DNA from 4 places in the Mesorhizobium sp. B2-3-5 genome. Region 3 is predicted to be linked to each of the others. Evidence: riboswitches for the same ligand, from Rfam matches in the RefSeq annotation. Region 3 holds a riboswitch; each other region holds the start of a gene.
What was found. A riboswitch is a leader RNA that binds a small molecule or an ion and turns the genes downstream of it on or off. The one in region 3 is predicted to bind cobalamin.
Positions count from the first base shown of each region.

Region 1: another riboswitch for cobalamin. It lies ahead of FJ958_RS16860 (aromatic ring-hydroxylating dioxygenase subunit alpha); the one in region 3 lies ahead of FJ958_RS00960 (DUF1636 family protein).
Region 2: another riboswitch for cobalamin. It lies ahead of FJ958_RS12925 (DUF1636 family protein); the one in region 3 lies ahead of FJ958_RS00960 (DUF1636 family protein).
Region 4: another riboswitch for cobalamin. It lies ahead of bluB (5,6-dimethylbenzimidazole synthase); the one in region 3 lies ahead of FJ958_RS00960 (DUF1636 family protein).

Region 1 is NZ_VFVX01000013.1:80,583-86,284, reverse strand. It holds gene ugpC (sn-glycerol-3-phosphate ABC transporter ATP-binding protein UgpC) at 1-165, shown strand, start outside; gene FJ958_RS16875 (DUF680 domain-containing protein) at 236-493, opposite strand; gene FJ958_RS16870 (DUF680 domain-containing protein) at 537-743, opposite strand; gene FJ958_RS16865 (DUF680 domain-containing protein) at 817-1,014, opposite strand; cobalamin riboswitch at 1,509-1,710, shown strand; gene FJ958_RS16860 (aromatic ring-hydroxylating dioxygenase subunit alpha) at 1,826-3,073, shown strand; gene FJ958_RS16855 (hybrid-cluster NAD(P)-dependent oxidoreductase) at 3,094-4,194, shown strand; gene FJ958_RS16850 (glycosyltransferase family A protein) at 4,235-4,771, shown strand; gene FJ958_RS16845 (nucleotidyltransferase family protein) at 4,771-5,702, shown strand, end outside.
Region 2 is NZ_VFVX01000009.1:18,374-24,075, forward strand. It holds gene FJ958_RS12905 (NADH-quinone oxidoreductase subunit C) at 1-48, opposite strand, end outside; gene FJ958_RS12910 (NADH-quinone oxidoreductase subunit B) at 53-634, opposite strand; gene FJ958_RS12915 (NADH-quinone oxidoreductase subunit A) at 625-990, opposite strand; gene FJ958_RS12920 (winged helix-turn-helix domain-containing protein) at 1,326-2,525, shown strand; cobalamin riboswitch at 2,555-2,760, shown strand; gene FJ958_RS12925 (DUF1636 family protein) at 2,799-3,227, shown strand; gene cobW (cobalamin biosynthesis protein CobW) at 3,230-4,267, shown strand; gene FJ958_RS12935 (cobaltochelatase subunit CobN) at 4,287-5,702, shown strand, end outside.
Region 3 is NZ_VFVX01000001.1:176,271-181,972, forward strand. It holds gene FJ958_RS00945 (hypothetical protein) at 1-119, shown strand, start outside; partial or broken gene FJ958_RS00950 (DSD1 family PLP-dependent enzyme) at 167-328, shown strand; gene FJ958_RS00955 (helix-turn-helix domain-containing GNAT family N-acetyltransferase) at 392-1,360, shown strand; cobalamin riboswitch at 1,660-1,867, shown strand; gene FJ958_RS00960 (DUF1636 family protein) at 1,872-2,357, shown strand; gene FJ958_RS00965 (ABC transporter ATP-binding protein) at 2,354-3,139, shown strand; gene FJ958_RS00970 (ABC transporter substrate-binding protein) at 3,187-4,134, shown strand; gene FJ958_RS00975 (iron ABC transporter permease) at 4,134-5,183, shown strand; gene FJ958_RS00980 (MarR family winged helix-turn-helix transcriptional regulator) at 5,343-5,702, shown strand, end outside.
Region 4 is NZ_VFVX01000007.1:179,032-184,733, forward strand. It holds gene FJ958_RS11355 (pirin family protein) at 1-389, opposite strand, end outside; gene FJ958_RS11360 (DUF2277 domain-containing protein) at 429-695, opposite strand; gene FJ958_RS11365 (exodeoxyribonuclease VII small subunit) at 808-1,059, opposite strand; gene FJ958_RS11370 (histone deacetylase family protein) at 1,063-1,989, opposite strand; cobalamin riboswitch at 2,157-2,339, shown strand; partial or broken gene bluB (5,6-dimethylbenzimidazole synthase) at 2,458-2,967, shown strand; gene FJ958_RS11380 (hypothetical protein) at 3,132-4,115, opposite strand; gene ribB (3,4-dihydroxy-2-butanone-4-phosphate synthase) at 4,503-5,603, opposite strand; gene aroC (chorismate synthase) at 5,696-5,702, opposite strand, start outside.

The DNA.
Region 1 (5,702 bases), on a different contig from region 3:
GACATCGGCAGGGCCGACCTGCCGCTGGTGACCAAGCTGCCTGGCAATGTCGAGGTCAAGCGCGGCTCGACGCTGCGGCTGACCGCCGATGCCGGCGACCTTCATATCTTCGACGCGGACGGCCGCTCCTTCGCGCTTCACGAGATAGAGGCAAAGGCGGCCTGAAACAGGTTCTGGTGATGAAAAAGAGCCGCGGGCATCGGCCTGCGGCTCTTTTTGTATTCCACATCAGCTATTAACGGCCGAAGAGGTTCCGGTCGCTGCCCTGTGGGGCGGACTTCTGGACGTCACCCGACGAATTGAGCAGTTTGTAGACAGGCGACTCTTCGTTGCGGATCGAGCCGGTATGCGAAGCGTCTATGTTGGCGGTCGTCGCCTGCTTGTTGATGTCGGTGCCGCCAACATTGTCGTTGGCCGCATAGGCGCTGCCGGCGGCAATCAGAAGTGCGGCGGCGGTAGAACAATCTTTTTCATTTCGGGTACTCCGGTATATTCCAACTCAGGCGGCGGGCTTGCCGCCGCCTGATGTCGGAAAGTTAGTTGTTGCCGAACAGGTTGCGGTCAGCACCGTGCGTGGGCGTCTGAGCCGCCGGTTCGGACTTCTTGATCGAAGCGGTATATGAGGTGTCGGTGGACGTGGCGGCCGGCTGGCTGGCGCCATTCGAGCCATAATTGTCACTGCCGGCGAAAGCGCTGCCGGAAATGGCCAGAATGGCGACGGCAGCAAGAGCGATCTTCTTCATTTCAAGTCTCCTGAATTCTTCGAGTGTCGCCAGGACGGCGAGTCAAAACCCGCCGCCTGCTGGAGATCGACTGTTAGTTGTTACCGAACAGGTTGCGGTCAGAACCGTGGATGGGCGTCTGGGCAGCCGGTTCCGACTTCTTGACCGAAGCGGTGTAGGAGCTGTCGACAGCGGTGGCCGCGGGGGCCTTCGAACCATAGTTGTCGCTACCAGCGAAGGCGCTGCCGGAAATGGCCAGAAAGGCGGCGGCAGTGAGGACAATCTTTTTCATTTTTTGGTACTCCAGTATTTTTCCGTCCGTCTAGCGGCGTGTCTTGGGATTAAAATCGCGTCGTTCGGACGACCCCGATGTGGGAGAGCCAGCTAGCCGTTTCCAATCACGAAGATGTTCAACGTGGACCATGAATCCACCACTTGAAATTGTACCAAGATCCCCCACATAAGATTTTTTTCCATGCAATATCAAAGTGTTAATTAAAATCGGCGCCGCCATCACCGACTGTATCGGAGGCTCAGCGTTCACACCGTCCTGCACGCACCGTCAACAGAAACGAACCGTTCGGTTCGATTTTAGAATCTGCTAATAGTCACTTTTCGAAACCGTAACCCTTTTTTGCTCCCAATCGGGGCCGACTCCCGGCGCCCGGCGCGCCGTCACCGCCATGATTCTCGCTGCCGCTGTTCGCGACCAGCTCGTTGCGCATGCGTGTCGCGCCACATGGATGCGATGTCGCTTTCATGCCGATGTCGCAAGCGCTGTCGTGGTTAGATCATGTCATCTCAGGTGCCGCTTCGTGACGACGGGGCGGAGAATTGGGAAGCCGGTCAAAGTCCGGCGCTGCCCCCGCAACGGTGGTGGAGTTCAAGTCGCAACGGGAGACCACTGGGCGAAAGCCTGGGAAGGTGTCGCGACAGTCCGCAAGGACACTCCAGAGCCCGGAAACCAGCCCGAGATATTTGAACTCGACTGATCGCGGCGGGCGGTCAAGGGGCGGATAGTGCATGTCCGGCGCTTTTACCGGCCTGCGTCCCATCCTTCCTCTCTTCCCCTCCGGTTCAGTCCTTGAATGCGAGGACAGGACATGGATGTGCGCATCGATATGCTGAGGCTCTTGAACAGCCGCAGAGAGGGCTTTTCGCTGGAACAGCCCTTCTACACCGACCCGGACTACTTCAAGCTCGACATGGAGCTGATCTGGTATCGCGACTGGCTGTTCATCGGCCATGATTGCGAATTGCCGAAGCCGGGAAGCTTCATCACCGTGCAGATCGGCGACTATCCGGTCGTGCTGGTGCGCGACCAGCAGGGCAAGATCAATGCCTTCCACAACTCCTGCCGCCATCGCGGCAGCCGCGTCTGCAACACCGACAAGGGCTTGGCCGCCAAACTGGTCTGCCCCTATCACCAGTGGACCTACGAGCTCGACGGCCGCCTGCTGTTCGCCCGCCAGATGGCCGACGGCTTCGACAAAAGCCAGTTCGGCCTGAAGCCGGTCGCCTGCGAGAGCGTGGCCGGCTACATCTTCATCTGCCTGGCCAAGGAGCCCGCCGACTTCGCACCGATGCGGGCGATGATCGAACCCTATCTCAAGCCGCACCGGCTGAGCGAAGCAAGGATCGCCTTCGAGAGCACCATCATCGAGAAGGGCAACTGGAAGCTGGTCTGGGAAAACAACCGCGAGTGCTACCATTGCGCCGGCAACCATCCGGAGCTTTGCAAGACCTTCCCGGAGGCGCCGACCGTGACCGGTGTACAGGGCGCCGACAGCGATCCGGAAATGCTGGCGCACTGGGCGAAATGCGAGGCGGCGGGCCTGGCGAGCAAGTTCCGTATCGACCCGGCCGGGCAATATCGCGCCACGCGCGCGCCGCTGCTGCGCGATGCGGTCAGCTACACGATGAACGGCAAGCGGGCGGTGAAGAAGAACCTCTCCGACAGCGTCTCGGCCGACCGCATCGGCACCCTGATGCACTATCACTATCCGACGACCTGGAACCATATCCTGATCGACCATGCCGTCACCTTCCGCGTGCTGCCGATCAGTGCCACGGAAACCGCGGTGACGACGAAATGGCTGGTGCATAAGGATGCGGTCGAGGGCGTCGATTACGATCTCGCCGAACTCATCCATGTGTGGACCGAGACCAACGATCAGGATCGCCGTATCGTCGAGGAAAACGCCTTCGGCATTCTGTCGCCGGCCTACGAACCAGGCCCGTATTCGGAGCTGCATGAGGGCGGCGTGATCCAGTTCGTCGACTGGTATGCGCGCTTCATTGGTCCGCGCCTCGCCGAGGATGGTCGACCAGCGCTCCGCAGTGTCGCCTGAGAGGCCAAGGGATGAACGCGATGACTGATCTTGGCCTTTACCGCCATCTCGACCAGATGGCGCCATGGAACGACAGGCTCCAGGTGCTGGAAGTGACCGGCGTCAGCGACGAGTCTCCTGACGTCAAGACCTTCACCTTCCGCTCCGACAACCAGACCTGGTTCCGCTACAAGCCGGGCCAGTTCGTGACGCTGGAACTGCCGACAGCCGACGGGCCGCTGATGCGCACCTATACATTGTCATCGTCGCCATCGAGGCCGTTCTCGATCGCCGTGACGGTGAAGGCGCAAGCCGGCAGCATCGGTACGCGCTGGATGTTCGACAATCTGAGGCCCGGATCGCACGTCAAGGCCTATGGGCCGGCCGGCGATTTCTCGCTGCACAGCCATCCGGCGGCAAAATATCTGTTCATCTCGGCCGGCTCGGGCGTGACGCCGATGATGTCGATGCTGCGCTGGCTGAACGACTGCGCGCCATGGACCGATGTCGGCTTCGTCAACTGCGCGCGGCGCCCCGAAGAGATCATCTTCCGCAAGGAACTCGAACTGCTCGGCGGCCATATGCCCGGCCTGTCGCTCGGCTTCATGATCGAGGAGCGCTCAAGCCGTGAGGGCTGGTACGGCCATATGGGCCGTATCGATGCCATAAGGCTGCCGCTGCTGGCGCCCGATTTCCGCGAACGCGAGATATTCTGCTGCGGTCCCGACCCTTTCATGCGGGCCGTGCGCGGCATGCTGGAAGGCGCCGGCTTCGACATGACGAAATACCACCAGGAGAGCTTCGCCGCGCCGGTGGTGGAGGAAATCCCGGCGCCGTTCGCGTCGCCCGCACAGGACGGCGCCCCTGTTCCCGTCGAAGCCGCGACAGCGATCCGCTTCGCGCTTTCGGACGTCGATGCCGAATGTGTCGCCGGCCAGACCGTGCTGCAGACGGCGCGCGCCTGGGGCGTGCGGATACCCGCGGCCTGCGAATTCGGCCTGTGTGGAACCTGCAAGGTCAAGAAAGTCTACGGCGATGTGGAGATGAGCCACAATGGCGGCATCCTCGATCATGAGATCGATGACGGCTTCATCCTGGCCTGTTGCTCCAAGCCGCTGTCGGCGTTGGAAATCGAGGCGTAATCGGTTCAAGGCCTCAACCGATCCGGGAAATCTTGCCGGCGTGATCGATGCGCTCGGCATGCCGGTGCGCCTGCTGCGGCAGGAGAATGCCGGGCCTGGCAGCGCCACGACCCGCGGCATGGCGGCGCTGACGACGCCATTCGCCGCGACGCTCGATGCCGACGATCTGTGGCTGCCGAGCAAGATCGAAAGACAGCTCGCGTATCTCGAGAGCTCTCCCGCGACATCGGGTGTCTTCTGCCATTTGCGGAACTTCCGCAACGACCTGCCCGACGCGCCCGAAGCAGCCGCCGTGCCTGGCTGGTCGCGCTCGACCATGCTGATCCGACGCGAGGTCGCCGAGACCGTCGGGCCGGTCATCGACCCGCCTGGCGGCCGTGGCGAAATGATCGACTGGATCGCCCGGGCACGCGAGGCCGGCTTCGCCCTCGATATGATGGACGAGGTGCTGGCGCTGCGCCGCATCAGACCGGGCAGCCTGTCCTATGGGCGCGACGCGGCCCGCGACCGCGGCTATCTGGAAGTGGCGCGGCTCGCCATGCTGCGGCGGGCCCTCAACAAGGCCGGTCCGGGCTGATGGCGAATATCCGCGGTATCGACCGACGCTTCCCTGATTATGGCTGGTCGTGGCCGACCGGCGGGCTCGACCAATTGCTCAAGGCAGCGCTGCTTCCGGACGAGGATGCCGCTGCTGCTTGCGCCGCGCGCTGGCTGGACGAGAACGATATCGATCTCGTCTCCTTCCGCGAGCACCGGCTGCTGGCCGCGATCTCCGACAGGTTCGGCAGGAAGCTGGCCGGCCACGCCGCCTATCCGCGGCTCGTAGGGCTGCAAAAGATGCTGTGGACCAAATCCCGCATGGCCATGCGGGAAGCCGAGCCGGCGCTGAAGGCGATGGTGGATGCCGGATGCCGGGTGATGCTGATCAAGGGCGCCAGCCGGACCGCCTTGAACGCCTCGGCGCAACGCGGCCGTGTGGCGCACGACATCGACATACTGGTGCGGCCCCACGACATGCAAACGGCCTTCGACGTGCTGCGCGACGGCGACTGGCAGATCGCTACCGGTGTCAGCCCGCAATATCTGAGGACGAGGCTGGCGTCGCTGCGCTCCATGAACTTCTTCAGGGGCAATCTGGGCGACATCGACCTGCACCAGCTTGGCTATGATGGTTCGCAGCAAAGCCAAGAAGACGACCTGGCCATATGGCAACGGGCTGTCGCGGCCGCGTTCAGCGACATCGGCGTGCTGGTGCCCTCGGCTGCCGACCGCATCGCGCTTGCCATCGCGCATGGCGGGCTCGACGCCCATACGCACAGCGACTGGCTGGTCGACTGCGTGGTGGCCATTCGCGGCGGCGATGTCGCCTGGGACGTGCTCCTCGATATCGTCGCCAGGCGTGGGCTTACCGTTGCCGCGGCGGTGGCGCTCTCCTACCTCGCGCTTGAAACCGGCGTCGCAGTGCCGGACAGCGTGCTGGCGCGCGTGCTGCAGATGGCCGACCGCAC
Region 2 (5,702 bases), on a different contig from region 3:
CAGTTTCTCGCCGAGATAGCTCGACAGTTCGCTCAGTGATGCGGCCATGGATTTACCGTTCGATCGTGCCGGTGCGGCGGATTTTCTTCTGCAGGAGAAGAATGCCGTAGAGCAGTGCTTCGGCGCTCGGCGGGCAGCCGGGCACATAGATGTCGACCGGCACGACGCGGTCGCAGCCACGCACCACCGAATAGGAATAGTGATAATAGCCGCCGCCATTGGCGCACGAGCCCATCGAGATGACGTAGCGCGGCTCCGGCATCTGGTCGTAGACCTTGCGCAGCGCCGGCGCCATCTTGTTGGTCAGCGTGCCGGCGACGATCATGATGTCGGACTGGCGCGGAGACGCGCGCGGCGCCACGCCGAACCGCTCCGAGTCATAGCGCGGCATCGAGGTGTGGATCATCTCGACCGCGCAGCAGGCGAGGCCGAAGGTCATGAACATCAGCGAGCCGCTGCGCGCCCAGGTGATCAGCGCCTCTGTCGAGGTGACCAGAAAACCCTTGTCGGCGAGCTCATTGTTGATTTCGAGGAAAAAGGGATCGTCCTCTCCCACCGGCCTGCCGGTGTTGGGATCGATGATGCCCTTGGGCTTCGGCGCGACGAGGGTGCCTGAACTGTCGTTCAATCCCATTCCAGCGCTCCTTTTTTCCATTCATAGGCAAAGCCGATGGTCAGCACTGCCAAAAACACCATCATCGACCAGAAGCCGAGCATGCCGATCTTCGAGAACGACACCGCCCAGGGAAACAGGAAGGCCACTTCCAGGTCGAAGATGATGAACAGGATCGACACCAGGTAGAAACGGATGTCGAATTTCATGCGGGCGTCGTCGAACGAGTTGAAACCGCACTCGTAGGCGGAAAGCTTTTCAGGATCGGGGTTGCGGTAGGCCACCAGGAACGGTGCGGCCAGCAGCGCCAGGCCGACGACCAATGCCACGCCGATGAACAGGACGATGGGCAGGTACGAACTGAGAAGTGCGTTCATGCAGCGGCTTTCCGTTGGCGCCAATCCACTTTTGTTACAGCACCGGACCTTAATGCGGAAGCGTGACAGTTTAACCGCTGAACCGTTTTAAGAGGGGCCCATGCTGCAACGCGGCGAGGGTTAGCGCAGCACTTCCAGCGAAGCAAGTCAAACCTTGTTCAAAACGCCGACCTGGACGGCATTACAGGAGAAACTGGTCCGATGCGCTCCTGTTTGATTTCCTTCGCGTTCTACTCCACTTTTATCTCCTGACATGGTTGCCGCCAAAACCCTGCTAGCATGGGCTGGAATCACCGGTCTGAACCGCCATAAATCGCCCTCAGAGTGACACCTGCATGAAGGAAAAGATCTCGCTTGCCGCCGCTCGGCGCGTTGCACTCGCCGCCCAGGGGTTTCTCGATCCTCGCCCGAATGGCACGCCAGACCGCCGCCACTTCGCCCGGGTTCTTTCCCGCACCGGCCTGCTGCAGATCGATTCCGTCAGCGCGGTGGTGCGCGCGCACTATATGCCGCTCTATTCGCGGCTTGGCCCCTACCCGCTCGCGCTCCTCGACAATGCCGCCGTGACGCGCAAGCGCATGGTGTTCGAATACTGGGCGCATGAAGCCTCGTTCCTGCCGGTCGAGACATACCCCTTGATGCGCTGGCGCATGCAGCGCGCCGAGCAAGGCGACGAAATGTATCTGGGCCTCGCCAAATGGGGCCGCGAGCACGCCGCCTACATCGAAGAGATCTATCGGGAAGTCGCCGATCGCGGCCCGATCGCCGCCTCGGCGCTTGAAGGCCAGAAAGGTTCCGGCGGCTGGTGGGGCTGGAGCCATGCCAAGCATGCCTTCGAATGGCTGTTCTGGGCCGGCCGCATCACCACCGCGCACCGCCGCGGCTTCGAGCGCTTCTATGACCTGCCCGAACGCGTGCTGCCGCAGGCGATCCTCGATTTGCCGGTGCCCGCTGCCGAGGACGCGCATCGCGAATTGCTGCGCATTTCAGCCCGCGCCCATGGGGTGGCTACAGCCGGGGACCTGCGCGACTATTTCCGTCTGTCGCCCGCCGACATGAAAGGCCGGCTGGAGGAACTGGCCGAGTTGGGCGAGTTGCTGCCGGTGCGTGTCGAGGGCTGGAACAAGCCGGCTTACCTCTATAAGGACGCCCGTTTGCCCCGCAAGATCGAAGCGCGCGCCTTGCTGGCGCCTTTCGACCCCGTCGTCTTCGAACGCTCGCGCACCGAGCGGCTATTCGATTTCCATTACCGCATCGAAATCTACACCCCTGCCGAAAAACGCCAGTACGGCTACTATGTCCTGCCCTTCCTGCTTGGCGACAGGATCGTCGCTCGCGTCGACCTGAGAGCCGACCGGCCGGCAAGCGTGCTGCGCGTCCACGCGGCCTACGCCGAGCCCGGAGCGCCGCCTGAAACAGCCGCCCAGCTCTTCGACGAATTGAAACAGATGCAAGGCTGGCTCGAGCTTGAACGAATGGAAGTGACGCCTGCCGGCGATCTAGGCCCGGCGCTGGCCGACATCGCCATGTCGTAGCCGCGCGTTGACACCGCTGCCTGCAAAAGCCTAAATCCCGTCCAGACGGTCCCCTGCCCGCAACGGCTGGGGCTAAGAGGGAATGCGGTGCGGGATTTCGGTCTCAAATCCGCGGCTGTCCCCGCAACTGTAAGCGAAGAGCCAAGGCCGAAAGCCACTGGGAGTTCCCGGGAAGGCGGCTAACCAAGGCGATGACCCGCGAGCCAGGAGACCTGCCGTCTGCGACAGAAGAATCCGATCGCCCGGCGGGTTTCCGGGCAAGGAGCCCGGTTTTTGGACCATAACGGCAGTTTTTCGGCTGGTGCAGCGGATATATCTTCCGCCAATGGCGACGCCTTGTCCGACGTCACCGTCATCGTCTGCGCGTCCTGCCGCGACGAAACCGGCTCCGACGCCCATCCCCGCGCCGGCGAATCGCTGGCGCAGGACACGCGCCGCGCGGCAGCATCCGAGAACGTCCGCGTCCGCACGGTCGAATGTCTCGGCAATTGCAAACGCCGGCTCAGCGCCGCGATCCTGCGCGACGGCTGCTGGAGCTATGTCTTCGGCGACCTGACCACGAGCAGCGGCGCCGACCTCGTTACCGGCGCCAGACTCTTCGCCACCTCGAGCGACGGCCTCATCCCTTGGCGCGGCCGCCCTGATTCCCTGAAGCGCGGCCTCGTTGCCCGCATCCCTCCCCTAGACCTGCTGAAAGACTGACCATGACCGCTTCCGTCTCCCGCGTTCCCTGCACCGTCGTCACCGGCTTTCTCGGTGCCGGCAAGACGACACTGGTCCGCCATCTCCTGGAAAACGCCGGCGGCAAGCGCATCGCGATTATCGTCAACGAGTTCGGCGACATCGGCATTGACGGCGAGATCCTCAAGGGCTGCGGCATCGACACTTGCCCGGAGGAAAACATCGTCGAACTGGCCAATGGCTGCATCTGTTGCACCGTGGCCGACGATTTCGTACCGGCACTCGACCAGATCCTGTCACTGACGCCGAGGGTCGACCATATCCTGATCGAAACCTCCGGCCTCGCTTTGCCGAAGCCGCTGGTCCAGGCCTTCCAGTGGCCGACGGTGAAGAGCCGCGTGACCGTCGACGGCGTGATCGCCGTGGTCGACGGCCCCGCACTGGCCGAAGGCCGCGTCGCCAACGACATGGACGCCCTGCAGGCCCAACGCGCCGGGGATGACAGCCTCGACCATGACGACCCGGTCGAGGAAGTGTTCGAGGACCAGATCGCCTGCGCCGACCTGATCATCCTGTCGAAGAGTGACCTGATGGACGCCGCCGGTTCGGCCCGCGCCAACGCCATCGTCAACGAACACTCCGCCCGGGCCGTCAAGATCGTGCCGACGTCCCACGGCAAGGTCGATCCCTCCGTACTGCTCGGGCTCGGCCTCGCCGTAGAGGACGACATCGAGAACCGCAAGTCCCATCACGACGGCGCATTCGACCACGAGCATGACGACTTCGACACCTTCATTGTCGACATCCCCTCGATCGCCAATCCGGACGAACTGGCAAAACGCGTCGCTGCCGCCGCCGAACAGGAAAACGTGCTGCGCGTGAAAGGCTTCGTAGAGGTCGGCGGCAAGCCGATGCGGCTTTTGCTGCAGGCCGTCGGCCCGCGCGTCAACCATTACTATGACCGCGCCTGGACCGCCGAGGACGACCGCCGCTCGCGTCTCGTCGTCATCGGCCTCAAGGGGCTGAACCGCCCTGCGATCGAGCGTATACTCGCCGGCTGATTTTCAGGCACGGGCCGCGATGCACATCCTCACCACGACATCCGCCTCGCTCGACGATCTCGCCGAGCCGGTCGATCTGCGGCAGACGCCGGCGGATATCGTGGCCCTGTCCTTCACCGACAGCGACCTCGCCGGCCTCGCCGCCGCGTGGAAGGCGGATGCCGGCCGCCTGCCCTCGATGCGGCTGGCCGCGCTGCGTGACCTGCGCCACCCCATGTCCGTCGACCTCTGGATCGACAGCGTCGCCCGCCACGCCAGGATCATCCTGGTGCGCATCCTCGGCGGCTACGACTGGTGGCGCTATGGCTGCGACCAGCTTGCCGCGACCGCCCGCGAGCGCGGCATAAAACTGGCGCTGCTGCCCGGTGAAAGCCACGACGAGGATCTCCGGCTGATCGAAGCCTCGACGCTGCCGCGCGCGGAACTGGACGCGCTGCTCGGCTATTTCCGCGAGGGCGGCCCGGCCAATATGTGCGCGCTGGTGCGGAGGTTGGCAGGGCTGGCAGGACAGGATGAAGCAGCAGCCGCGCCGGTAACCGTGCCCAAAGCGGGTTACTACGAGCCAGGACGTGGCGTCGTCGAGTGCGGCGTCCCCCTCCCCCTCGAGGGGAGGGTCCGGCCGCAGGCCGGGGGTGGGGTCGCCGGTGAAATGCGCCGACTTCGAGAAACACCGTATCCAGTCGCACCGACCCCACCCGGCCCTGCGGGCCACCCTCCCCTCGAGGGGGAGGGAAAGATCGTGCCCATCCTCTTCTACCGCTCGATGCTGCTGGCCGCCGATGTCGCGCCAATCGATGCGCTTTTCGACGCCTTGCAGCAGCGCGGCATCACCCCTGTACCGATCTTCGTCTCCAGCCTGAAGGACCCAGCATCCTTCGCGTTCGTCGAAAACGCCCTCGCCACGCTGAAACCGGCTGCCATCATCACCGCGACCGCTTTCGCGTCTGGCGCGGAACCTGGTGTCGAAACCCTGTTCGATCGAGCCGGCGTCCCTGTGTTCCAGGTCATCGTCGCCAGCACGCGCCGCGACGTTTGGGAAAATAACCAGCGCGGCCTGGCACCCGCCGACCTCGCCATGCATGTCGTTCTGCCCGAACTCGACGGCCGCATCCTCGCCGGCGCCATTTCCTTCAAGGACGAAAGCGATGTCGATCCCGCACTTGGCCACCGCGCCTTCGCCAACCGGCCGGAGCCGGACCGCGTGGCCCAGGTTGCCGATCGTGTAGCAGCTTTTGTCCGCCTGCAGGAGACATCTCGCGCCCAGCGCAAGCTCGCCATCCTGATCCCGGATTACCCGAGCGCCCCCGGCCGCACCGGCTATGCCGTCGGCCTCGACGTACCGTCAAGCGTGCTGGCCATGCTGCATGACCTCAGCGAACAGGGCTATGCCGTTGACGGGATTCCGCGAACGCCGCGGGAACTGCTGGATTTGCTG
Region 3 (5,702 bases):
CCATCCTACTCGACGCCAACAAGACTCCCGGCCGTCCCCAAAACCTCGTGAAGATGTTCGCGGCCGGCGCCTCCGATCTGGCCGACGGCTTCGAGGGCCTCATTCGTCGGGCGAGATAGACCAGCAACCGGCCAGGATCGCCGCTCCCGCCTGTTGCCATCGGTTGCAGCAGTTCATGGGCCTGCCTGCCGATACGGTCATCAGGCCAGGCGACTACGCGTTCTTGCGGCCGACGCAGAGCGAAGCAGTGCTGCAGCAGTTCGGGCCGATCGCGGTGCTATCCGGCGGCAGGATTGTGGATCGTTGGCCGGTGTTGCCGACGATGTGAACATGTCGGAGATACTTGACTAAGTCAAGTAAATGATTGATCCTGTGAAGACAGGGGATGTCCATGACGGTTCACCATCAGTCCGGCAATGATGCGCCCAACAAGGAGCGAATCGACGCGGTGCGGGCTTTCAACCGCTTCTACACCCGCCAGATCGGGCTGCTCGACGAAGGGTTGCTGAAAAGCGCCTTCTCCCTGACCGAGGCGCGTGTGCTCTACGAATTGGCGCATCGCGACGGCCTGACCGCGACCGACCTCGGACGCGATCTCGGTCTCGACGCCGGCTATGTCAGCCGTTTGCTGAAAAAGTTCGAGCGCCTTCACCTCATCTCCAGGTCGACGCTGGTTTCGGACGCCCGGCAATCGTCGATTGCGCTGACGCAGGCGGGCAGGAAAGCCTTCGCACCGCTGAACAAGGATTCGCACGATCAGGTCCGGGCCCTGCTTGATCGACTGCCCGCGTCGGAGCAGGACCGGCTGGTCAAATCCATGCAGACGGTGCAGCGTCTGCTCGGCGAAAATGCCGAGCCGAGGATCCCCTATCTGTTGAGGCCGCTGCAGATCGGCGACATCGGCTGGGTCACTCGCCGGCAAGGACTGCTCTATGCCCAGGACTATGGCTGGGACGAAACCTACGAGGCGCTGGTCGCCGAAATCCTCGCGGCGTTCGTGAAATCCTACGATCCGAAATGGGAGCGCAGCTGGATCGCCGAGCGGGAAGGCGAGGTCGTCGGCTCGGTCTTCGTCGTACGCAAGTCGGATCAGGTGGCGAAGCTGCGTCTGCTCTATGTCGAACATTCGGCGCGTGGCCTCGGCATCGGCAAGCGACTGGTGGAGGAATGCATCGGCTTTGCCCGCGCCAGGGGATACAAGACGCTGACCTTGTGGACAAACGACATTCTCGCCGCTGCCCGGCATATCTACCAGGCCGCCGGCTTCAAACTGATCGAGGAAGAACCTCACCATTCCTTCGGCAAGGATCTGGTTGGTCAGAACTGGAATCTTGATTTGTTATCTTCCGCCAGAGCGTGATGCCGAAAAGTGTGAAGCGGTTTTCAGACGACGTCATGCTCTATCTCTTTGATTAGAGGCGGATTCAGATTTCAGGTCGAGTCGACCTGAAATCATCTGGCTTTCCGCTCTCGGCCAATTTGATCGAAATTGCGCACTCCGCGCAATCCGCTCGACAATGGCTGACAGCCATCGCTTGACAGCGCTGGGCCTCATGCACTAGTACGTTATGTTATTACATAAAGGGGTGTGTGGTCGCACGCGGCTTCGGCTCCGATCGTGGCGACCGAGAAATCCGTTGCGAAGCAATCTGGGGAAAACTAGGGTGGAATGGTGATGGTCCCCGAGTCGAAAGGCGAGGGGTGAAAAGGGAACACGGTGAGATCCGCCTCGGATCGAGGCCGTGGCTGCCCCCGCAACTGTAAGCGGTGAGCGAGATCCAAAATGCCACTGGCCGGCAAGGCTGGGAAGGCAGGATTGCGCCGAGACCCGCGAGCCAGGAGACCTGCCATTACAGAGTTGACCGGACGGGGTGTGCCGGGAGGAGACGTGGACGTCGGTCTGTCGACCGACCGCCAACATCCTTCCGTCGCCAATCGAGAAAGACGGAAAGTTGGGCGCCGCCATCGATCGTATTCACCGTATCGTCGTATGCACGCTTTGCCGCGACATCCCGACAGGGACCAGGTCGGGCGAAGCTTTGTGCGCCGATTTGCGCTCCCGGCTCTCGGCCCACATCGAGCCAGTTGTAGCGCAGGGTTTCATGGTCGAGGGCGTGGCTTGCATGGCGGGCTGTGCACGGCCGCTCGCGGTGGCCTTCCAGGCGCCCGGCAAGGCAGCCTATCTCTTCGGGTCCATCGATGCGGAAGCCGATGCCGGCGATCTCGTGCGATTTGCCAGACTCTACGCCTCGCTCGCCGATGGCTGGTGCAATGCCGGACAACGTCCGCCGCGGCTGGCCGGCAAGACGCTGGCCCGCATCCCCGGACCGGGCAAGCCTTCGGAGGACAGCCGATGACAGTGCCGCTTCTCGAAGCGCGCGATCTGGGCGCGGTGGCGAATGGCCGGGCTCTGGTCCATGCGGTCAGCCTGTCCATGGCTGTCGGCGATCGCCTCGCCATCATCGGTCCCAACGGTGCCGGCAAGACCACACTGCTGCGCATGTTGTCGGGCATGCTCAGGCCAAGTTCCGGAGAGGTAAAGCTTGGCGGCCGCCGCCTCGACAGGATATCGGCCGCCGAGCGGGCCCTGCACATCGCCGTCGTCGGCCAGACCGACCAGCCGGATCCGCGGCTGGCGGTGATCGACTATGTCGAGCTTGGCCGCGTTCCGCATGCCGGCCTGAGGCACAGGAGCGAGGAACGCGACATTGTCGTGGACGCGCTGCGACGGACCGGCCTGCTGCCGCTGCTTGGACGCACCATTGGCTCGCTGTCGGGCGGCGAGCGCCAACGCGCTCAGCTCGCACGCGCCATCGCCCAGGAACCGAAAGTGTTGTTTCTCGACGAGCCGACCAACCATCTGGACCCACGCGCCCGCGCGGAACTGCTCGAACTCGTTGCTGGCTTCGGCATGACGGTGATCGCGGTGCTGCACGATCTGGCCCTGGTGGCGCCCTTCGCCACCAGGGTCGCGGTGATGAACGAGGCCCGGCTGCATGCGCTGGCGGCGCCCCGCGAAGCGCTGACGCAACAACTGATCCGCGAGATTTTCGGCGTCGACGTGTTTCGCCTGCGCCATCCCACCGAGGATCGCGAACTGACCGTGTTCGATGTTCCGAACCGTGCCGCGCCTTCCTGACCGAAACCGACTTTCATCCGACACAGTTCAACCAAGGAGCAAAAATCGTGAAACGCCTCGCCTTGTCGCTCGTCTTCTCGCTGCTGGCCTCGGCAGCTTTCGCCTTCCCGGTCACCGTCGACAGTTGCGGCAAACCGCTGACCTTCGATGCGCCGCCCAAACGCGCCGTCATTCACGATCTCAACATGGCGGAGATGGCCTTCGCGCTGAAGCTGCAGCCGTCGATCGTCGGCCTGACCGGCATCACCGGATGGTATAAGGTGGGCCCCGAATTCAAGGCCGAGCAGGGTTCAATTCCGGAACTGGCGCCAAAATACCCGACGCTCGAAAATCTCGTAGCGGTCGAGCCTGATTTCTTCTTCGCCGGCTGGTACTATGGCATGAAGCCGGGCGGCGATGTGACGCCCGACACGCTCGCGCCACACGGCATCAAGACGCTGGTGCTGACGGAAAGCTGCGTCCATCTCGACAAGAACCGGCCCGCCGCCTCGATGGACCTTCTCTACGGCGATGTCGAAAAACTGGGCAAGATCTTCGGCAAGGAGGCCGAGGCGGAGAAGCTCGTTGCCGGCTGGAAGAGCCAACTCGCTGACATCACCGCCAAGGTCGGCGATCGCAAGGGAACACGGGTATTCCTCTACGATTCCGGCGAGGACAAGCCATTCACCGCCGGAAAATTCGCCATCCCCAGCGCCATGATCACGGCAGCCGGCGGCGACAACATCATGGCCGACATGGACACAAGCTGGGGCAACACCGACTGGGAAACGGTGGCGTCGCGCAATCCGCAATTCCTCATCCTGCTCGACTACCAGGACGGTGGCGGCTACAAGAAGCTCCTCGACTTCCTCAAGGCCCATCCGGCGATGAAAGAGACGGATGCGGTCAAGAACGAGCGTTTCGTGGCCCTGCGCTATGCCGAACTCACGCCCGGACCGGCAAACATCGAAGCGATCGGCAAGATCTCCAGGGCGATGCATCCGGAAGCGTTCTGATGCATCTCGCCCTGAAGCACAAATCCGGCGCGCTCTCAGGGCACAAGGCATTCCCGCTGGCCATGGCGGCGGGCGCGGTGGCGACCGTCGCTCTCGTGCTGCTGTCGATCGCCTATGGTTCGACGCTGATACCGCTGACCGACGTCATTGCCGCACTTGGCCATGCCGTTGGGTTAAATGAACATCAGGTGTCGGGCCCGGTTGGCAAGATCGTCGTCGATCTGCGGCTGCCGCGCACGATCCTGGCAGTCTGTGTCGGCGCGGGCCTCGGCATGGTCGGCGCGTTGCTGCAGACGGTGACGCGTAACGATCTCGCCGATCCCTTCCTGTTCGGCCTGTCTTCGGGGGCCGCCGCGGGCGCGGTTTCCGTCATCACCGTCTTTGGTGACAGTTTCGGCATCTGGACCTTGCCGATCGCGGCCTTCACCGGCGGCATACTGGCAGCGGGCATCGTGCTGCTGCTGGTCGCGCGGGTAAGGGGGCAGGGCCCGGAACGCTTGATCCTCGCCGGGCTTGCCGTCTCCTTCATGTTCACGGCGTTGACCAACTACCTGGTCTTTGCCGGAGACCAGCGCGCGGCCCATTCGGTGCTGTTCTGGACGATGGGCGGGCTTGGGCTGGCGCGCTGGGACAATGTGTGGCTGGGCGCGTTGGGGGCCGGCACGATTGCGATTTACGGGCTGTGGAACCATCGCAGGCTGGACGCCTTCCTGGCTGGTGAAAGTGCCGCCGAAAGCCTTGGTGTGCCCGTGGCAAGGATGCGCAGGGCGACATTCCTCGTCGCCGCCTTCTCGACGGCAATCCTGGTCTCGGTCGCCGGCGTCATCGGCTTTGTCGGATTGATGATCCCGCATTTGTCGCGGCCGCTGGCCGGCCCCTTGCATTTGCGTCTGATCGCAAGCTGCGCGCTGTTTGGGGCGGTGCTTTTGCTGGCAAGCGATCTTCTGGCCCGCACGCTTCTGCCGCCACAGGAATTGCCGATCGGCATCATCACCAGTTCGCTCGGCGCGTTCTTCGTCGTCACGATGGTCGTTCGAAATCGCCTGTGAGGACGTTCGGTTCTGCTTTTTCAGGTTCCTTCTAAAAAGCTCACGACGCTTACTTCTTGCTAACCATGACCGTGTCGCATGGCTGTCCTGCACATTTTGCCGGCTTCCGTTGCGATTTGGCACCTTGAATAGTAAGCACGCTTATTATAAGTATCGCTCATGGTTTCTGATGGCATCGATAGATTGGGATTTTTAATCCACGACGTACAGCGTCTGCTGCGCAAGCGCTTCGAGATGCGCGCCAGCGGGCTTGGCCTGTCGTCGGCGCAGTGGCGCCTTATGGTGCGTGTCGCCAAGGAGGCGGGGGTCTCCCAGGCCCGGCTCGCGGAATTGCTCGAAATCGAGCCCATCAGCGTCTCGCGCCTTGTCGACCGGATGGAGGAGGGCGGCTGGATCGAACGCCGCGCCGCCGCCGCCGACCGCCGAGTGCGGATGATTTTCCCGACCGCCAAGGCGAGCGCGGCCTATGCCGAGGTCAAGAGCCTCGCCGGCGAGGTCTATGAGGAATCGCTTGTCGGC
Region 4 (5,702 bases), on a different contig from region 3:
ATTGGCGCGCCGCGCAATTCCTCTGGCGTGCGCTCGGAATGCACGATGCCGCGGCCGGCGGTCATCAGGTTCACGTCGCCGGGCTGGATGACCATTTCGGTGCCCAGCGAATCGCGATGCCGAATCTTGCCGTCAAACAGATAGGTAACCGTCGACAGGCCGATATGCGGGTGGGGACGGACATCGAGCGCCTGGCCGGCGCGCAGGATCGCCGGCCCCATGCGGTCGAAGAAGATGAATGGGCCGACCAGACGCCTCCTGGCGGTCGGCAAGGCTCGGCGCACCTCGAAGCCGCCAATGTCCTTGGCGTTCGGGATGACCATCAGTTCGATCTGATCGCTGGCAAAGGCATCGCCGGCTTCAGGGTCCTTCCCCGGAAAGAAGCTCATGAACTCTCCTTGTCAGCGGTCCAGACCGCCATGGCCGCATCAGGCAAAACGGAGCGCCGCCTTTGCCCGAAGTTTGGCCGCCACCTCTTCGCGGTTGCGCGGATGCTGGTTTGTTTCGAGGGAATCGAGCAGTTCGCGCGCCGATGCCGCGATGGCCTCGACCGCGTGGTCGAATGCATGCTGGTTCTGCTTCGAAGGCCGCGTCGTGCCGCTCAGCTTGCGGACAAACTGAAGCGCCGCGTCGCGAACCTCATCATTGGTTGCCGGCGGGTCAAAATTGAACAGGGTCTTGATGTTTCTGCACATCGCTTCCGTATCTCCTCTTGTCCTGGGGCCGTTTCAATCGGGACGACGTCAATCCTCAATCATGATCGTGTCTAAAAACCGGTGAAGCAAGATGGTCGTTCGCGACCCTGCCTCAGTCCGCGTCGAGCGGCTCCGTTCCGACCGGCTTTCCGTCGCGCGACAGCCTGATCTTCTCGACCTTGTCCTCCGCGGCCTTCAGCAACCGGTCGCAATGCGCCTTCAGGGCCTCACCGCGCTCGTAGATCCGGATTGACTGATCGAGCGGCACGTCGCCACGCTCCAGATCGTCGACGATCTTCTCCAGCGCATCGAGTGCCTGTTCGAAGCTCATCGCCTTGACGTCTTCATTGGTCTCACCAGCCATTATTCACCCTTTCATCAGCCGCCCGACATGGGCGGCGACCGAAAATGCCAATCCCTGCAGATCGTAGCCGCCCTCGAGCAGGCTGACGAGCCGGTTGTCGCCGTGACGCGCGGCGCGTTGCATCAGTTGGCCGGTCGCCCAGTCGAAATCATCCTCGGTCAGATTGATCTCGGCCAGCGGGTCGCGGTGGTGCGCGTCGAAGCCGGCCGAAATGATGATCAGATCGGGCGCGAATTTGTCGAGCGCCGGCAGGATCCGCGACAGGAAGGCATCGCGAAACACCTCGCTGCCGGTCTGCGGCGCCAGAGGCGCGTTGACGATGTTGCCGGCGCCGGTTTCGTTCTTCGCGCCGGTGCCTGGATAGAGCGGCATCTGATGCGTCGAACAATAGAGCACCGAGGGATCGTCCCAGAAGATATCCTGCGTGCCGTTGCCGTGATGCACGTCCCAGTCGACGACGGCGACCCGCTCGGCGCCATGCTTCTTCTGCGCGTAGCGCGCCGCGATCGCCGCCGTGTTGAAGAAACAGAAACCCATGGCGGTGGTCTTTTCGGCATGGTGGCCAGGCGGTCGCGCGGCGACGAAGACATTGTCGGCCCGGCCAGTGAAGACGTCGTCGACGGCCGCGTTGGCGGCACCGATCGCGGTGATCACCGCCTGCCAGCTCTTCGGACTGGCGGTGGTGTCGGCATCGACGCGGGCGATGCCCTCGTCGGGGATGGCGGCGCGCACGCGTGCAACGAAATCGGCGGGATGCGCGTAGAGGATTGTGGCTTCATCTCCTTCCGGCGCCTTGACGCGGTCGAGCGCGGCAAAGGCGTCGTCGTCGAGCACGCGCTCGATGGCGCGCAAGCGGTCCGGCCGCTCGGGGTGGCCGGGCGGCGTGATGTGTTCAAGGAAGATAGGGTGCGTGTAGAGACGGGTGGCCATGGTCCCTATCTAGTGCCCCGATGCCGCGATGGCCATGCGTTGCGGCTTGATCGCTGGGGAAAATCACGTCTGCGTCCATTCGCGTCGCTGCGGGGATTGGCGCGGCCGGGGCTTCGGCGTAAGGTCGCCACCACTGCCTGGTGCCCGCCGGCCTGTTTGTTTCAGCCGCCAAGTGAAATCCACTTGGCTGCAAATGCTCTGGCGGGAGAATCGGGAACACGGTTGAATTCCGTGGCGTGCCCAACGCTGTAAGGGGGACCGCGCCGGTAAATGCCACTGTCGATGACGGGAAGGCACCGGACGCGGGTTGATCCCGAGCCAGAAGACCGGCCTGGCAGGCATCGTCATCCGCATGGTCAGGCGGGCGGCATTGATTGCAATCGCAAGGGACAAGCGATGCCGGAAGCCATGACCGCTCCTATGGGCGACGGATTTGACCAGATGGCGCGCGACGCTGTCTATCGCGCCATGTTCACCAGGCGCGATGTTCGCAGTCATTTTACTCCCGAGACAATCGACGACGAGGTGCTGGCTCGGTTGCTGCTTGCCGCCCATCACGCGCCATCGGTCGGCTTCATGCAGCCATGGAACTTCATCGTCATTCGCGGTGCCGCGCGCCGGGAGAAGGTGCGTGACCTGTTCCTGGCAGCGCGAGAACAAGAACTGCCAGCAATCGAGGAAGAGCGGCAGGCGCTCTACCGCAAGCTCAAGCTGGAAGGCATCTGCGAAAGCGCGCTCAACATCTGCATCACCTGCGACCGCCAGCGCTCGAAAGGTTCGCCGCTGGGGCGTTGGCATAATCCGGAGATGGATCTCTACAGCACGGTCTGCGCGGTGCAGAATTTCTGGCTGGCGGCGCGGGCCGAAGGCATCGGCGTCGGCTGGGTCAGCATTATCGAGCCTGAAGCGCTGAAGCGGCTGTTGGCCATTCCCGAGCACGTGACGCCGATCGCCTATCTCTGCGTCGGCCGTGTTTCCGAGTTCGCGCCCAAGCCGGACCTCGAGACACATGGCTGGGGGCGGCGGCTGCCGCTGCCCGAACTGATCATGAGCGAGACGTTTTGCGGCCAGGGCGAGGCTCCGCTCAAATCAGCGGTGTCGCGCCTCAACACCGTCGCCGGCATGCCCGCCAGCCCGGCCGATCAGCGTGTCGCGCCGGCCGTGCCCCAGTGCGAACCACCGAAGGAGGAGAGCGCCTTGTCCTTGAGGTCCCTGAACTTCGACGAAGCTTCGGCCAGCCGGGCGTCCCAGGCGGGGTCGGGCACCTGGCCCTCGATGGTCTTGAAATAGACCTGCATCAGGCACGCGATGGCGAAAGGTTCGATGAACGCCGCCTTGAAGGCCCAGGCGAAGACGATGGCCAAAACGAAGGCCCAGCCGGCGAGCTGCCCGGGCATGAGGAAAAGAATGGCGCCGGCCGGGGTCAGCATCAGCAGGAAGATCACGAACGACACGCCCCACATGATAACCGCCAGCCAGACAGCGTTCTTGACCATGGTCTTGCCGTTCTGGGCGTAGAGCACGACGCCCTGGCGCGCGGTTTCGAACGGCGAGGACGAGTTGATGCGGATGTTGTAGCCGAGGATGATCTCGTCGACATAGGTGAGTGACAGGCGGATTACCGTGTTGATGAAAGACACCAGGCCGCTCAGGCCTGGAATGGGCAGGAAGGCGGCGATGCCGCCCAGCAGGCCGGTGATGGCGCGAATGGCACCCTTGACCAGCTGGTCGACGACGAAAAGGATGTTGGCCTCGGCGAAACGCTCGGTCACGACTTGCCTGGCATAGGCGATCTGGTTCTTGCCGTCGGGAACATCATGGCCGTCGATCAGGTGGACCATGACGGCGATGTGGCCCGCCTTGACGACGTAGAGGATGTATTCGCGGATCCAGTAGACGGCGATCGAGACGGCGCCAAAGCCGATCACGCCGCCCCATAGGGCAAAGGACAGCGGCCCGTCGGGATCGGTCGAGATATGGCCGACGCCATAGCCGACGGAGGCACCCGTGCCGGTCGCCAGGATATAGGCCAGCGTGATGCCGAAATAGACGACCATGCGAAAAACAATGAAAGGCCAGGTCCGCATCATGATGGACACCGACCTGCCGATATCGAAATCCCACATGCCCCGAATCTCCCCTCAGAGATGGCTGGGAAGGATGCGCTCACCCCGAAGATTGTCAACCGGGGGGCGACGAGAAGAAGCGAGCAGCCGCTCGTTTCGCAAACGTTCGGAATTGGCCGAGGCCTCCGCGACGTCGTCATCCACGGGCGGAGCGACGCGAAGCGGAGCGCAGATCCGAGGGTCCATGCCGTAATCTTAATCGAAGATCACAGCGGATCAGAATTGTGGCAACGCGTCGAAGTCGCGGCATGGATCCTGATGGTCTGAGCCGCGTCGCTTCGCTCCTTGCTTCGCCAGAGGATGACGAGGCAAGCAGACGCTTCAGTCCATCGCCGACGCAGGCGACCTGCCAGCAGGACCTTTCCGCCGCGTCGATCCCTCGGTGGACTACAGAATCTCGGTCTTGGCGATATGGATGCCAAAACCTTCCAAACCAACATAGTGGCGCTCGCGCGAGGCGATCAGGTTGATCGAGGAAATGCCGAGATCCTTCAGGATCTGCGCACCGAGGCCGATTTCGCGCCATTCGTTTTCGCGCCGGCGCGCCTCTTCGTGATCCTCGCGGTCACCTGACGCAGGGCGCTTGCGCTCCTGATGGGCGACACCGACCGAGCCTTCGCGCAGATAGACGATTACACCGCGCTTGCGCTCGCCCATCGCCTTCATGATGCCGTCGAGCCGATGGCTGGTGCCGAACACGTCGGTCACCACGTCTTCGGAATGCAACCGCACCGGAACGTCCTCGCCGTCGCGGATATCGCCGAAGACCACGGCGACATGATGCATCATGTCCCAGGGCAGCGTGTAGGTGAACACCTGCGCCTTGCCGCCAAGCGTGTCGATCTCCGAGCAAGCCACGCGTTCGACCAGCGTTTCCTTGCGTTGCCGGTACGCGATGAGATCGGCGACCGAAACCTGCTTGAGGCCATGTTCCTCGGCGAAGGCCGCGACCTGCGGGCCGCGCTTGACGGTGCCGTCGTCATTGACCAGCTCCGAAATGACACCGATCGGCGGCAGGCCGGCGAGTTTGCACAGATCGACCGCCGCCTCGGTATGGCCCGAACGCATCAGCACGCCGCCTTCGCGCGCGATCAGCGGGAAGATGTGGCCGGGACGGACGAAGTCGGAGGCACCGACATTGCCGTTGGCGAGGTTGCGCACGGTCAGCGTGCGGTCGTCGGCCGAAATGCCTGTTGTCGTGCCGTGCTTGAAATCGACGCTGACGGTGAAGGCGGTTGTGTGGGCTGAATCGTTGTCGGCCACCATCGGCGCAAGGTTAAGCCGCTTGGCCTCCTCGCGCGGCATCGGCGTGCAGACGATGCCTGACGTGTTGCGCACGATGAACGCCATTTTCTCGGGCGTGCAGTGGACGGCGGCAACAATCAAGTCGCCCTCGTTCTCGCGCCCGTCATCGTCCATGACGACGACGATCTCGCCGCGTTCAAAGGCACGGATGGCTTCGACGATCTTCTTCTGGTCGTAAGGCATGGACGCTCACTTCGTTCGCAGGGCAGTAGGGAATAGGGCAGTAAGGCAGTAGGGAAAAGGAAAAAATGTGGGCAGGCAGGCTGACGTACTGCCTACTGC